Regions from separate parts of the Gynuella sp. genome, predicted to be linked through region 3. Evidence: predicted binding sites of a transcription regulator. Region 3 holds the regulator's gene; each other region holds the start of a gene.

Region 1 (3,154 bases), on a different contig from region 3:
AATGTATCACCCAAGGTATTTACCGTGGCAGCAATGATTCCAATGGTGCCGGGCGTTTACGTATACAAAGCCATGATTGCCATTGTAGAAATCAACCATCGCGGTTTTTCTCTGGAAATCTGGAAAATTTTTGCCGAGAACTTTATCAAAGGCATATCTATCATCGCCGCGCTGGCCATCGGTCTGGCTATGCCAAGCCTGCTGTTTTACCGGCGCAAACCGTTGATTTGAGTTCGAGTACAACGATGTGAAGGACAGACCAGGGATAGGCCTGTCTTGAGAAGTGCTTTGAAGAAAATGACTGACGCCGGTAGTGATTCATCAGAAACATTGGCCATACCCCATAACTCCCACCATCATTGTTTTCAGCGCTTCGCATCGGACAAAAATTTTTGCACCGCAAACTCCTGACTCTGACATTTCAGTAAACATCATAACTATAACAACAAAGTCATTCGCTCTGAGGGCAAGATGCAAACTTGCTGACATTGTTTTTTAGACATCGCTCACATAATGTCATTTTACTGACCCACGACGTGACTTAGCCAACCATCGACAAGGTCTTCAAGTCCCATTGTGATAAGCGCAGTGATAGTAACGACGCAGCATTTCAGACAATGATGTCTAAACTGTAAGTTATTCACCCGTTACAAATCCCTATTGGGTCGTATGTCATCGGACAATCATCAGAGACTGGTGTTTCTGTTATGAGCGCGTTCAGACTATATCGGGCAACCTTATCCACCCTTTTTTGAGCTTTTAAAGGATTTAATACCAAGAATCATGAACAGAATTATTGAGGCAAGTGTTCATTTTATCGATGTCGTGGCAAGCAGAGGAATTCCCGCCACTATTACTCTGATCCTGGCACTCGCGCTATTCCGCTGGGTTCTGCACCGGCAGATCAAGCACCAGGAAAAATTGTCTGATGAGTTAAAACTGCGTTGGACCAACATCGTCAAAAACACCTCCTATCTTGTACTGGTTATCAGTCTGGTACTGATCTGGGCACCTCAGATTCAAACCTTTGCACTGTCACTGACGGCATTTGCCGTGGCCATCGTCATTGCCACCAAAGAACTGATTTTATGTTTCAGTGGCACGATTCTGCGCATGAGCAGCCGACCATTTTCCATCGGCGATATTATTGAGTCAGGGGATTATCTTGGATATGTCGTGGACCAGAATTTTCTAACCACCACATTGAAGGAACTGGAACCGGATTTTTATTCAGCAACCGGTAAAACGCTGATCATTCCCAACAGTCTGTTTTTAAGCGCCGGAATTACCAATCATTCGTTTATCCGGCCATATATGATTCATAGCTTTAATGTTTATCTGGAGCCAAACGCCCGGCAGGTAAATATTTACCACAACCTCCTGAGCACAATTCTGGAAGAATACTGGAGTTCTTTTCAGCAGGAGAACCCCAAATTTCTGGCTCAGATTCGTGGTAAACGTCTGATTCAGCAGGATGCTCTGCCAAAAGTCAGGTTTACCACCAACGACGGTGCCAAGCATAAATTTGTGGTCACGTTTCCGTGTCGGGCTGAAGCCCGTCTGGAGCAGGAACAGGCGATATTAAAACGCCTGTTTGCCACTGAAATACAATGAGAGTGATTATTCACCCACCGCACTAAGATGACTGGAAGACTCTGCCTTTTTTTCCTCTGAAGAGTCTTCCTCCTGTGCCAGCGGTTCGAACAGGACGCTGGTCTTTCCTTTCATCGCAGCGGCCAGAAGTTCAGCATGGCGTGCGAGCAGAATACCGATATCCTCAGATTGTCGTTCACTCAATCCGTCGATTTCACGCCCCACAAAATGACTGATGCCTTCGGCAAGTTCCAACATCTTGTCATAGGCATCTGCTTCTTTCTTACTGGTAAATGTTCTGCTTTCATCACGATCAGACATAAATAAAGTCACCACTGCCATAAATCTTCACTCCTGGTTAAACCGTTCAGACCGAACAACTGTATATTTATACAGATATCCGGTCAAGCATCAATTGGAACGATATCAGGAACCTTTACGACTGCAGATTACCAACGACCATGGCAGCAGCATGACTAAAAGCGAGGCACAACAACCCGAGCACCGTTGGAGTTGGTAACGGTGCCGTCCTGCTCGGTCATTTTAATCCAGTAATAATAGGTTCTACCCCGCTCAGCAGTCGTATCCGTGAAGTTTCGGGTGCTGGCAGATACGATACCGATCCGGGTTCTGCCGGACGGGTTCGAATCGGTATCACGATAGACCTCAAGACCGCGGATATTGGCATTATGAATGTTCCAGCTCAAACTGACAGCACCGTTGTAGACACTGCTGAACAGTTCCACCGATGGTGCCTGAACCGATACCGGATTTAACGCCAGCATTGGGGGTTGCACCATGTCATAACCGAGAAAGAATCCTGGGTGCGGAGGTTGATTATAACCCACGTTCTGCCAGGCCACTGCTGCACGATACTGAGGATCATGCATCAGTGTTCGTAGCCGATAAGGCGACTCATGAGTACTGGTAAACAACAACAAGGCATCGCCACTGTTCGCCCGCCAGATGACTTCTTCACGCCAGTCCCCAAGAATGTCTGCAGAGAGTACCGGTGTGGCTTTGGTAGAATTGTTGGAAGACACTGACCAGTTTCCGGCGGCCAGCAACGTCGACATAGACGAGTTGTAGTAATTCCATTTGCTGATCGTGGTGCCATCCAGCAACTCCCGTCCCAGATCACCATCCCAATAGACACCAAAGTTCATGGCAGAAGGGCGCGAGTTGGTAATCAGGTTGCCACTGGAAGAACGCAGACCACCACGACTGGCCCAGGCTTCGTAACCGGGATAACGGGGGTCGATGTCCATGGCCACTCCACGACCGACATCAGCACGTTCACCCGAGACTCCCCAGATGATTTCACCGGTGGCGGCGTTATGCATTTCTGAACCGTGATTGCCATACATCGAGGGCGTTTCATGCACCATGTAAACTTCCAGCCCCGGATAATCCGGCCGCAAATCAGAAACATGCAGGGCATCACCATGGCCCAGCCGGGTGGAATACATCAGACTGCCATTATCATCCAGCGTGGCTGCACCATAAATAATTTCCTGACGACCATCATTATCGACATCCGCAACGCTAAGACTGTGAGCGC
Region 2 (3,154 bases), on a different contig from region 3:
TGAAGCATTAGTCTCATATTTTCATCCTGAGAGGTTACGGAGAGTACGGCGTATTATGATGTGGATGGAAAAGACAGGTTTGCTTCATGTGATTCCACAGGCTAGAGAATATGCCGCAGACTCAATTCGTATTACGAACCTCCTTTCAAAATATTCTCCTCATACTACTTTCGGCAGATTGTTGGCAGAGTATGGATCTGAACTTCAAAAGCGGTTATCCGCTGGCAAAACCACTATCCGGTCCATTCGGTTGGCATTGACTCCAGCTGTTGCATTAGTCAATCTCACAGAGAAATTCAAAACTACTTACCCGACACAAGCTATCTTAGACCAATACCTACTTGAATCACCTGGTCAGAAAGCTGCTATTACTGGGTTTATTAACTTCTTAAATAATAAATACTCGCTTCATTTGATACCGAAAGTTGACAAGGCAAAGGTTAGAAAAAAAAGAAAAACACAGTTGGAGAAAAAATTAATCCAGTTAACTCATGAAAAGTCTGATCCTGATTTTCTGGCCAAATGGATTCCTATAGCTCTGGAGTATTTTCATAATTTCAAAACTACCAAACAAACTAGAAGCACTATCATGAATTCCGAGTTTACTAGAGATGGTGATGGGATAATGCTCGTCTTAAGTCAGCAGGAATATTTCATACCTTTACCGTAAGCCATTACAATATCAACATACTCCTTCATCAGAACAAATCTTTATCAACAATCTTGCCTTGAACACGATCACTCATAAAATCGCTTCTTCCCTCATTCGCTTTTTCTCGGACAAGAAAAAAGCTATCCCAGTCAATGGGCTTCTTAGACAAAATGACATCGCCTATCTTCAAATCTCGTCGAATACAAACTTCATCACCTTCAAATTGATATTCTCCCGGCAGTATGACAAATTGGTCTTTCCCCCTTCTTAATACTTTCGCCATTTTCCACGCCATAGGAACACTCTCTAACAATAAGTTACAGGCAAATGATCATTTCTTGGATAGCAATCCCATCAACAACGCGCCCAATGTCGCTCCAGTCAAAAAACTTCCCACTCCACTTTTGGAACTCTCTTTCTGGCTCTGCGTACTATTTTTCCTTACTGGGTGTACGATCTTAACGCCGTTGGCCCGAAGATGGGCGACGGTCTGGCATATTCGATTGCTGATTTCTTCATCACTTACATAAAGTGCACCAGCAGCTTGATACATTTGGTCGACAGAAAATACAGAAATACCACCTTCCAAACGACTATAACTTGCCTGGGACAATCCCATTCGTGCAGCCATATCACTTTGCTCAATCCCATGGTCTATCCGAAGATTTCTAAGCACTACACCCAGTACTGCGGAATAGGATGTCTGTTCTACACTCATATAGCTTCCATATTAGGCTCAGTCATTTTTACTCATACTGATTAACACACTTCTATAAACGCCGGCAGGGAGAAGGCGTGTTGGAAATACCCTGCAATAACTATCTTGATGCCGAAAATGATTTGTTCTGGCCACAGCCATAACTCTGTACCCCATCACAGAGTTGCCCACCTTTGCTTCATATTCATAAACAGGTATCCAGTGCTTAGTCATTTGTTCGATTCTTTAGCTTTCTATTTTTTTATACCGAATTAGGTCTGCTTTGGCCTGACGCCTCCTTTCCATCATGATCGGTAGTATATCTCTCAATACTTGGATTTAGGTTTTATCAAGCATAGAGAAAAGGCCTTGCTTCTCCCATTTCAGACACCAGAGGAATGCTGTCAGCTACACATTGGCCTATGTGCTCTGGATTCCAGCCAAGTATTAAAAAACGCATATTACAAAGCATTGACTTTGAATACAATTACGTTTAGCGTATATATGCGTTAAACGTAACAAAATAGGAAAAAAGAATATGTATCCAAAATTAAGACCTGGCGATTTACTGTATCGCCGCAAAGGAATCATTGAGCATGTCGGCGTCTATCTGGGGGGAGATCAAGTTGTTCATAACTCTCCTAATAACGATGTCGAAGTTGTAAATATCCAAACCTACGCGGAAGGGCAAACTATTAGGGTTGTTAGCATGGAATTCGATGATATCGAGCAATTACGCCACCGCTTGCATCAAATCCTCAACGCAAACCGCAAATATAGAGCAACCCATCGAAACTGCGAGCACATTGCAAGCTATTTGCTATGGGGCCGCTCTTCCAGCCCTCAAATACAAGCATCCATAGCAGGTGCCTTGATCGCTGGTTTTGCAGCCTGGAAAGCCGGAAATAAAAACTGGTTAGGATATGCTGTTGCAGGCGGCATGATTGGTTGCATGATCTACAATCATGTCAGAAATTACGACTATAGGATGAGCATGCAAACGCCATATTAGTACTGTGCGTATTCTGGCGAACGTGATCACCCGTTCCGGAATTATTTGATCGCCCTAATCCCGTAACGCGTTCGTGTGGATATTAACAACCTGAGTGATCAACTTCACTCATCATCTTTCTCATCGATTCTCCTTTCAGTGTGAGTTTGTGACTGTTGTGCAGCAGACGATCCAGAATGGCGTCTGCCAGCGTGGCATCACCGATCATCTTGTGCCATTGCGTGATCGGTAATTGACTGGTGATCAGTGTCGATTTCAGGCCGTGTCGGTCTTCCATGATTTCCAGCAGATCGTTGCGCTGGCTCAACGTCATTTTCTCCAGACCCCAGTCGTCCAGTACCAGCAGATCCGTCTTGGCCAGTTGCTGGATGAGCTTCGCAAAGCGACCGTCACCATGCGCAATGCTAAGCATTTCCATCAGGCGTGAGGTGCGGAAGTAACGCACGGATAAGCCATGACGACAGGCCTGAGTCGCCAGTACACAGCCGAGGTAGGTTTTGCCACAGCCGGTTGGTCCGGTGATGAGTACGTTGTGGTGCTGGTGTACCCATTGGTTGCTGAGCAGATCGGCCAACTGGCTTTTCGTCAGCCCTCGTGGGTGCTGGTAATCAATATCCTCGGGGTACGCCTGGAGTTTGAGGTTGGCCACCTTGAGCAAGCGGCTGATTTTATTGTTATGGCGGTGGGTGGCTTCCCGGTCCACCAGTAACGCGAACCGTTCGTCGAACCCCAGTTCTTCGTGCGTACCGGGCTGTGACCATTGTTGCTCCAGGCCTTCGGCCATGCCGGTGAG
Region 3 (3,154 bases):
GGACTATTATTATTTTTTGAAAATTGGCTCAATTCATTTCCAGCGACCATAGCCTGCTCAACCAACTTTATGTACCGGGTTAGTTATCAAGGATACCAACAAGGCTTCTGAAAACGCTTTCTCTTCAACCACAGTAAAACCTGCGCGGCTGATCAACTTCCGCTGATGAGGATCATTCATGTCCGACAGATAAAACAAGTTGGACAGCGGATTTTGCTGCATACTTTTTAACAAAGGAGTTTTTCCATCGAGGGATTTCGGCCCGGTAAACCATGATTTTTGCCGCCAGATCTGTTTGATAGCCAGGCGCGACTCATATTCATTACGGCCAGCTGGAATAAACCTTGATTTTCGATTAAACAGCGAGCGCGCCAAAATCAGCCCAGGAAAGTCCCGACGCAGAAGATCTCCCAGACGGGTCACAAAAAAGCGGTCCTCCGATTGTTTATCCAACAAACCATATTCAAGTGCCAGCAACAGCGAAACCGCCCCCTGCTCCCTGGCCAACCATGTCTGTCTGGCCGGATTCTGTTCACGAATAAACTGTTGTAAGGCGGGTAAATCATAACGGGCATAATTACGCCAATGATTCTGACGGCTATCGTGATTGACTTTGGAGAGGCCATGACCGCGCATTTCCATGATCCAGACATCTGCCCCGGCATTCAGCAGCTGGCACAGCATCTCATGTTGTTCATACATCCAGACGGTCCGGTTTTCATACAAACCGTGTAACAGAATGACAGGCTCCCCACGGCTCAGCCCATTACGGCAAACATCCGGATGGCCCAAACGGGTAACCGCAAATTCAGCGGTTTTATCAGGGCTATTGTTAGGCTTTAACAAATATACATCTTCAGAATAGCCCTCCCAGAAATCGGCCTTAAATAATGTAACGGGAAAAAGCTGACTGCTACTTTTCATCGCAAATGAAAATCCAAAACACATCGAAAAGCTGACCATTGTCCCAAAAAAACGAGATCAACATAAGGCTTTACCATAACACTAATACTAATTTTGTATGTTTATCTTTATCTATTTCCCTCGAACAGGAGTGCGATGACAAGGTTGCACGGCCAATGGCAGCTGTATATACTTCCAATACTGTAAAAAAATTCAGGAATCCATCATGGTAAAGCTTACCGCCCGCCAACAACAGGTCTTTGATTTCATCAAATCGTATCTGGATGATAACGGCATGCCCCCTACCCGTGCAGAAATAGCCGCCAAACTCGGCTTTCGTTCACCCAATGCTGCAGAAGAACATTTAAAAGCCCTGGCCCGCAAGGGCGCAATTGAAATGATTCCCGGTGCCTCCAGAGGTATTCGTCTGCCTGAAGATCTGGATGCGGGTTTACCCGTTGTAGGCAGTGTTGCTGCCGGCTCACCGATTCTGGCGGCGGAGCACATCGAGAACCGGGTGAATTTTCCAGAAAGCTTCTTCTATCCAAAAGCCGATTATTTGTTGCGCGTAAAAGGTGTTAGCATGAAAAACATTGGTATTCTGGAAGATGACCTGATAGCAGTACACAAGACTGATCAAGTCAAAAACGGTGATGTCATTGTGGCGCGTATCAATAATGATGTAACGGTCAAACGGTTTTACAAAAGCCGCAATACTGTCACTCTGGTGGCCGAAAACGAGGATTACGATGATATCCTTGTTGACCTGAAATCAGATGACTTTGCCATTGAGGGCTTATATGTGGGTGTGTTGAGAAACACAATCCACTAGTCAGTTTTCAAAACACTTCGTTTTATGCGCTGAATATCAAAATTCAGCGCGTGTTTTTTATGCAAGCGATTTTTTATTACGTACCGACGGTCGCTTTCTGCATCGGCACCAACCTGACTTTGTTGGGATAGTCGCGTGTTATCCCCTATGTATTAATCAAACAATACTGCAAAGTTGCACGGTCATAATGCTCTGTTCGGCATTAACACAATACATCCTTAAATATTGCGTATCGCCTCTACACACTCGGTGATCAACTTCGGACCACGATAGATAAAACCGGTATACAACTGAATCAGTTCGGCACCTGCCAGTATTTTTTCTGAAGCGTGTTCGCCATTGAGAATCCCCCCAACCCCCATTACAGGCAGCCTGCCATCCAAGGCCTGTACCATTAAACGCTGGGTTTCAGTCGCCATATCAAGCACCGGCAGACCACTGAGACCTCCCTGTTCCTGCCCATGCAGCAAGTGCTTGACCCCTTCCCGGCTCACGGTGGTATTGGTGGCAATCACGCCATCGATACCATTCTTAATCAGAGTTTCTGCGATTTGTTCAATACCTGCCTCATCCATATCCGGTGCAATTTTGACGGCCAGTGGAACATATTTGCCAATCTGTTGTTGAAGATGGAGCTGCTCTTCTTTCAGTGCCGCCAGCAAACTGGACAGCTGATCGCCAAACTGAAGATCACGAAGACCCGGGGTATTGGGAGAGGAAATATTGATCGTTATGTATGAGGCATACGGATAGGCTTTACGCAAACAGGTCAAATAGTCATCCACGGCCTGCTCACTGGCAGTATCTTTGTTTTTACCAATGTTTATGCCAAGTACTCCGTCATAACGACTTTGCCGGACATTGGTAATCAATTGATCAATACCGTGGTTGTTAAAGCCCATGCGATTGATAATAGCCTCGGCTTCCGGTAAGCGAAACAAGCGGGGCTTAGGGTTGCCCGGCTGCGGCCTGGGAGTGACTGTGCCAACTTCAATAAAACCAAATCCCAGTGCCGCAAGGCCATCGATAAATTCGCCATTTTTATCCATACCTGCTGCCAGACCGACTGGATTTGGAAAATCAATTCCCATCACCCGGACGGGTTTTGAAGAAACCTTATTCCCCACCCAGCCTGACAGGTTTAAGCGGGCTGCAGCCCCTAGCAGTTCAAGGGAGGCTTCATGAGCCGTTTCTGGTGAAAGTAAGAAAAGCCCTTTGCGCAACAAGTCGTACATCGGTATCCGCCCTTTGAAAAATTTGGCGGATTATAGTCTGTCATTCAGCTGTTGAATATTGAAAAGCGAACTGAGCGGGCTATAAACGTTCAATCTTCTGAAATTTATGATGTCCGTCAAATATGATCCTGAAGCTTCCCTGCACGCCTGAACGGGTCACATATGGCTGTAAGATACGAGCTGG
Region 4 (3,154 bases), on a different contig from region 3:
TGTAGCAGGCGCTTAAGAGGGAATCGTAGATGGCTGGCAGATGCTGCCTCATACAACAGATCAATTTGGTGACGAAAGTGTGCTGGAATTATAAAGCTCTGTTGTAGAGTCTGATCTTTTTCCAATGCATTCAGATAATGCACTAGTGTTTTACCAAACCGATATCCGAGTTCAGAGCGTGGCAGTCGACGTAATTGTTGATAATGATGTATGCCCATGGATGTGAGTCTTTGTGCCAATCGGGTTTCAATATCCAACTGGAAGACTGTTAAGGTATCGAGCTTGTCTATGACTTCATCGGCACAGGTGCTGCAGCAGGAAATTTGATTGCGTGCCAGAGTTTCGGCTGCCCTGGCTGTGTGTGCCACAGCATAAACGGCTGTGAAACCTGCTCGTTGAAAACTCTGTTGCAACTGCTGCCAGTAATTATCCAGACCGTTGAATAGTTTCAACATAGTACCAACTTCCAGCAACAGGCCATCGGGCGATGCCAGACTGACATGGGCGGAATAGCGGTAACCGATCAAAGCCAGCCGCTGCAGGTTTTCGTATTCAATGTGGGTGTCATAAATGCCGATTTCTGCATCTTCTAGCAGAAAGTAAGCCGTGCTGGTGCTCATCCCGTTTTTTATGCCGAGTCGTTCGGCCAGACTGTTGCACTGGAATACTTCTCTGGAGCCAGGGTTCAGAAGCAATTGTGGTTTGCTGCCGTCACTGCTGAGGAAGTAAGACTCCAGTGCCAATCTGGGAAAATGGATGAATAGCCAGAGGGAAGACACTGTCAACACTCTGCATCATGAAACAACGGTACTGGAAGAATCTGTTGTTCCCGGGCCCAGGCTCCCCGGCTTTTCAAAATGTGCAGACACAACTGATTTCTGCCCTGGTTGTACAGGCTGAGGCGTAACGCTGCCGTTGAGGGGGCATCCTGATAGCGTAACGGTCTGAGCAGAAAAACGGGGAGCAGATTTTTTTCGGCGGCCAGCTGGATCCGTCTTAACTGGGCTTTGTTCAGGGCATCCGCCCAGGCGATAACCGCATTACTGCCACCGGAAAGCAGAGCCTGTTCAATGCTCCATAGCAGATCATCACTGCGTTCACAGCGGACGATCAATTGACGCTCCGGTTGCAGGCCCCAGTGTAATAAGCCCAAGCCATGGGGTTGGTAGGGTGGGTTGAGCCAGAATTGCCAGCGGTCATCCTGTTGTCCCAGTTTTGCCAGACACGGCAGGATGAGCCGCAATTCGCCCTGGCCTGGATGAGAACACAGAATTTCAGTGACCGCTCCCAGTGGCCAGCCTCCACCTGGCAGTTCAGCATCAAGCGCTGAATAACCTGTTGAGCAGGCTCGGGTGCTGTGGCGCAACCAGTTGTTACCAGACCATATCTGGCCACTGTCGGTCAGTGTTTGCAGAAGATCCATATGTTTATCTCAAATACTGTATTTATATACAGTATAAAAAAATTGACCGGCTCTCAAGACTGGATTTGTGTATTTTGTAAAAAGTGATGGTTAGCGAGATAAACGAAGCCAGTTGAGCAGGTAGGCGCATGCGAAAAGCGGGATCTGCCATCCGTGGAAAATGATAATGCTGGATCACGAATACCCGCAGCCTGGTTTCCATTCCAAGCTGCTCTGCGAGGGGGGGCACTGTTTTAGGGTAATTGCGGTTATTGTCTGACAAGGTATCACTGCCGGGACTCCGGCAGGTTGGTAAGCCCTAGCTCATTGCAGCCGGTAACGGTCCGATCAGGCCAACTGCTGCTTTGGCACATTCATGTTTTAACCAGGGCAATTGCTCAAAGCATTTCATACCCTGATTTCTAAGCCAGCGAACCGGCAGAGCATCGGCTTCGTATAAACGTTTAAAACCTTCCATGGCGGCCATCATGGCCAGGTTATGTGCCTGACGCTGGCGTTGATATTGCCGCAGATAGAACAGTGATCCCGGTGACTGTTTTAAGCGGACGGTTTTGGTCAGAGTTTCAGTGAGTGTTGCTGCATCCAGGAAACCCAGGTTCACCCCCTGACCGGCGAGAGGGTGAATACGATGGGCGGCATCGCCGATCAGAGCCACGCCGGGCTGAACATAGGAACGGGCAAAGCGCTGTTGTAGCGGGATCAGATAGCGCTGATCAACTTCCTGTATTGTACCGAGCCGGGACTCGAAACTACGGGCAAGTCGTTGTTTAAATGCATCTTCCGACAGATTAAAGATATCCTCGGCTTCATGGCTGTTGATTGACCAGACAATTGAGCACCAGTGTTCATCCATGCCTTCATGACTCAGTGGCAAAAATGCCAGTGGGCCGACTGCAGTAAATATCTGACGGGCTGTGTACTGGTGTGGTTTTTCGGTTTTGACCGAAGTGACCAGAGCCTGATGATGATAGTCCCAGCCGCTGGTTTTAAAGCTGGCCAATTCACGGATTTTGGATTCGTGGCCATCGGCACCCACCACCAGTCTGGCGGTCAGATAAGAACCGTCGCTGAGCGATACGCCCATATGGTCGTCCTGTTGATGCAGGGCCGTTACGGAGAGTGCTTCGAAGGTCCGAATACCAGAGGTGGTACTAATGCCTTTAACCAGTGCCTGCTGGATCTGCTGGTTTTCAATAATGCAGCCAAGATCCGCGATGTTCATTGACTGAGCTGCAAACGAGACCTCTCCGGTGCCATCTGCTTCCCAGACTTCCATGCGGTGATAATTGCATATTCTGTCTTGATTGATGTCGTCCCAGACCTCAAGATATTTCAGCCAGTTTCTGGCCGCATGATTGATGGCACTGACCCTTGGCTCAAACCCGGAAGCGCCAGACATGGACATCGGGCTCAGGGAATGAGCTTCGATAATCGCCACAGACAGACCGGCTCTGGCCGCCCCCAAAGCCAGACTGGCTCCCACCATGCCACCGCCGACGACAATGACCTCAAAATCGATCGAATTATTCATAATCTATTCTCATGTAATTGGGAACCTGCCAGCCCCATGGCATAACGGCTGAACAGTTCTTTAGCGACCGTATGACGGTCGAGCACGCCCAACCCCAGTGCTCTGACAGGTTTGAGCCCCGGCAGTGAAAAGCCCTGAACCAGTTTATCGCAGAACTCCATGACCCATAATTGGTCCTGTTGAATCCGCTGTTGATAGTG

What was found. The regulator LexA, encoded in region 3, represses DNA repair genes until DNA is damaged. The targets are predictions, from matches to a motif close to TACTGTNTANNTANACAGTA.
Positions count from the first base shown of each region.
Region 1: a site for LexA is predicted at 1,972-1,991, ahead of ACQY6I_RS18140 (YebG family protein). Genes of this name have one in related genera too.
Region 2: a site for LexA is predicted at 1,602-1,621, ahead of ACQY6I_RS23270 (lecithin retinol acyltransferase family protein). Genes of this name have one in related genera too.
Region 4: a site for LexA is predicted at 1,438-1,457, ahead of imuA (translesion DNA synthesis-associated protein ImuA). Genes of this name have one in related genera too.

Region 1 is NZ_JBNKSF010000043.1:46,129-49,282, forward strand. It holds gene ACQY6I_RS18130 (threonine/serine exporter family protein) at 1-231, shown strand, start outside; gene ACQY6I_RS18135 (mechanosensitive ion channel family protein) at 784-1,614, shown strand; gene ACQY6I_RS18140 (YebG family protein) at 1,621-1,935, opposite strand; gene ACQY6I_RS18145 (rhamnogalacturonan lyase) at 2,070-3,154, opposite strand, start outside.
Region 2 is NZ_JBNKSF010000061.1:55,323-58,476, forward strand. It holds gene ACQY6I_RS23255 (hypothetical protein) at 1-670, shown strand, start outside; gene ACQY6I_RS23260 (antitoxin) at 699-935, opposite strand; gene ACQY6I_RS23265 (helix-turn-helix domain-containing protein) at 984-1,370, opposite strand; gene ACQY6I_RS23270 (lecithin retinol acyltransferase family protein) at 1,873-2,361, shown strand; gene istB (IS21-like element helper ATPase IstB) at 2,444-3,154, opposite strand, start outside.
Region 3 is NZ_JBNKSF010000019.1:83,676-86,829, forward strand. It holds gene ACQY6I_RS07560 (alpha/beta hydrolase) at 58-924, opposite strand; gene lexA (transcriptional repressor LexA) at 1,130-1,735, shown strand; gene ACQY6I_RS07570 (quinone-dependent dihydroorotate dehydrogenase) at 1,954-2,970, opposite strand; gene ACQY6I_RS07575 (DUF2835 domain-containing protein) at 3,050-3,154, opposite strand, start outside.
Region 4 is NZ_JBNKSF010000037.1:7,272-10,425, reverse strand. It holds gene ACQY6I_RS15760 (Y-family DNA polymerase) at 1-779, opposite strand, end outside; gene imuA (translesion DNA synthesis-associated protein ImuA) at 782-1,423, opposite strand; gene ACQY6I_RS15750 (UbiH/UbiF/VisC/COQ6 family ubiquinone biosynthesis hydroxylase) at 1,722-2,954, opposite strand; gene ACQY6I_RS15745 (FAD-dependent monooxygenase) at 2,951-3,154, opposite strand, start outside.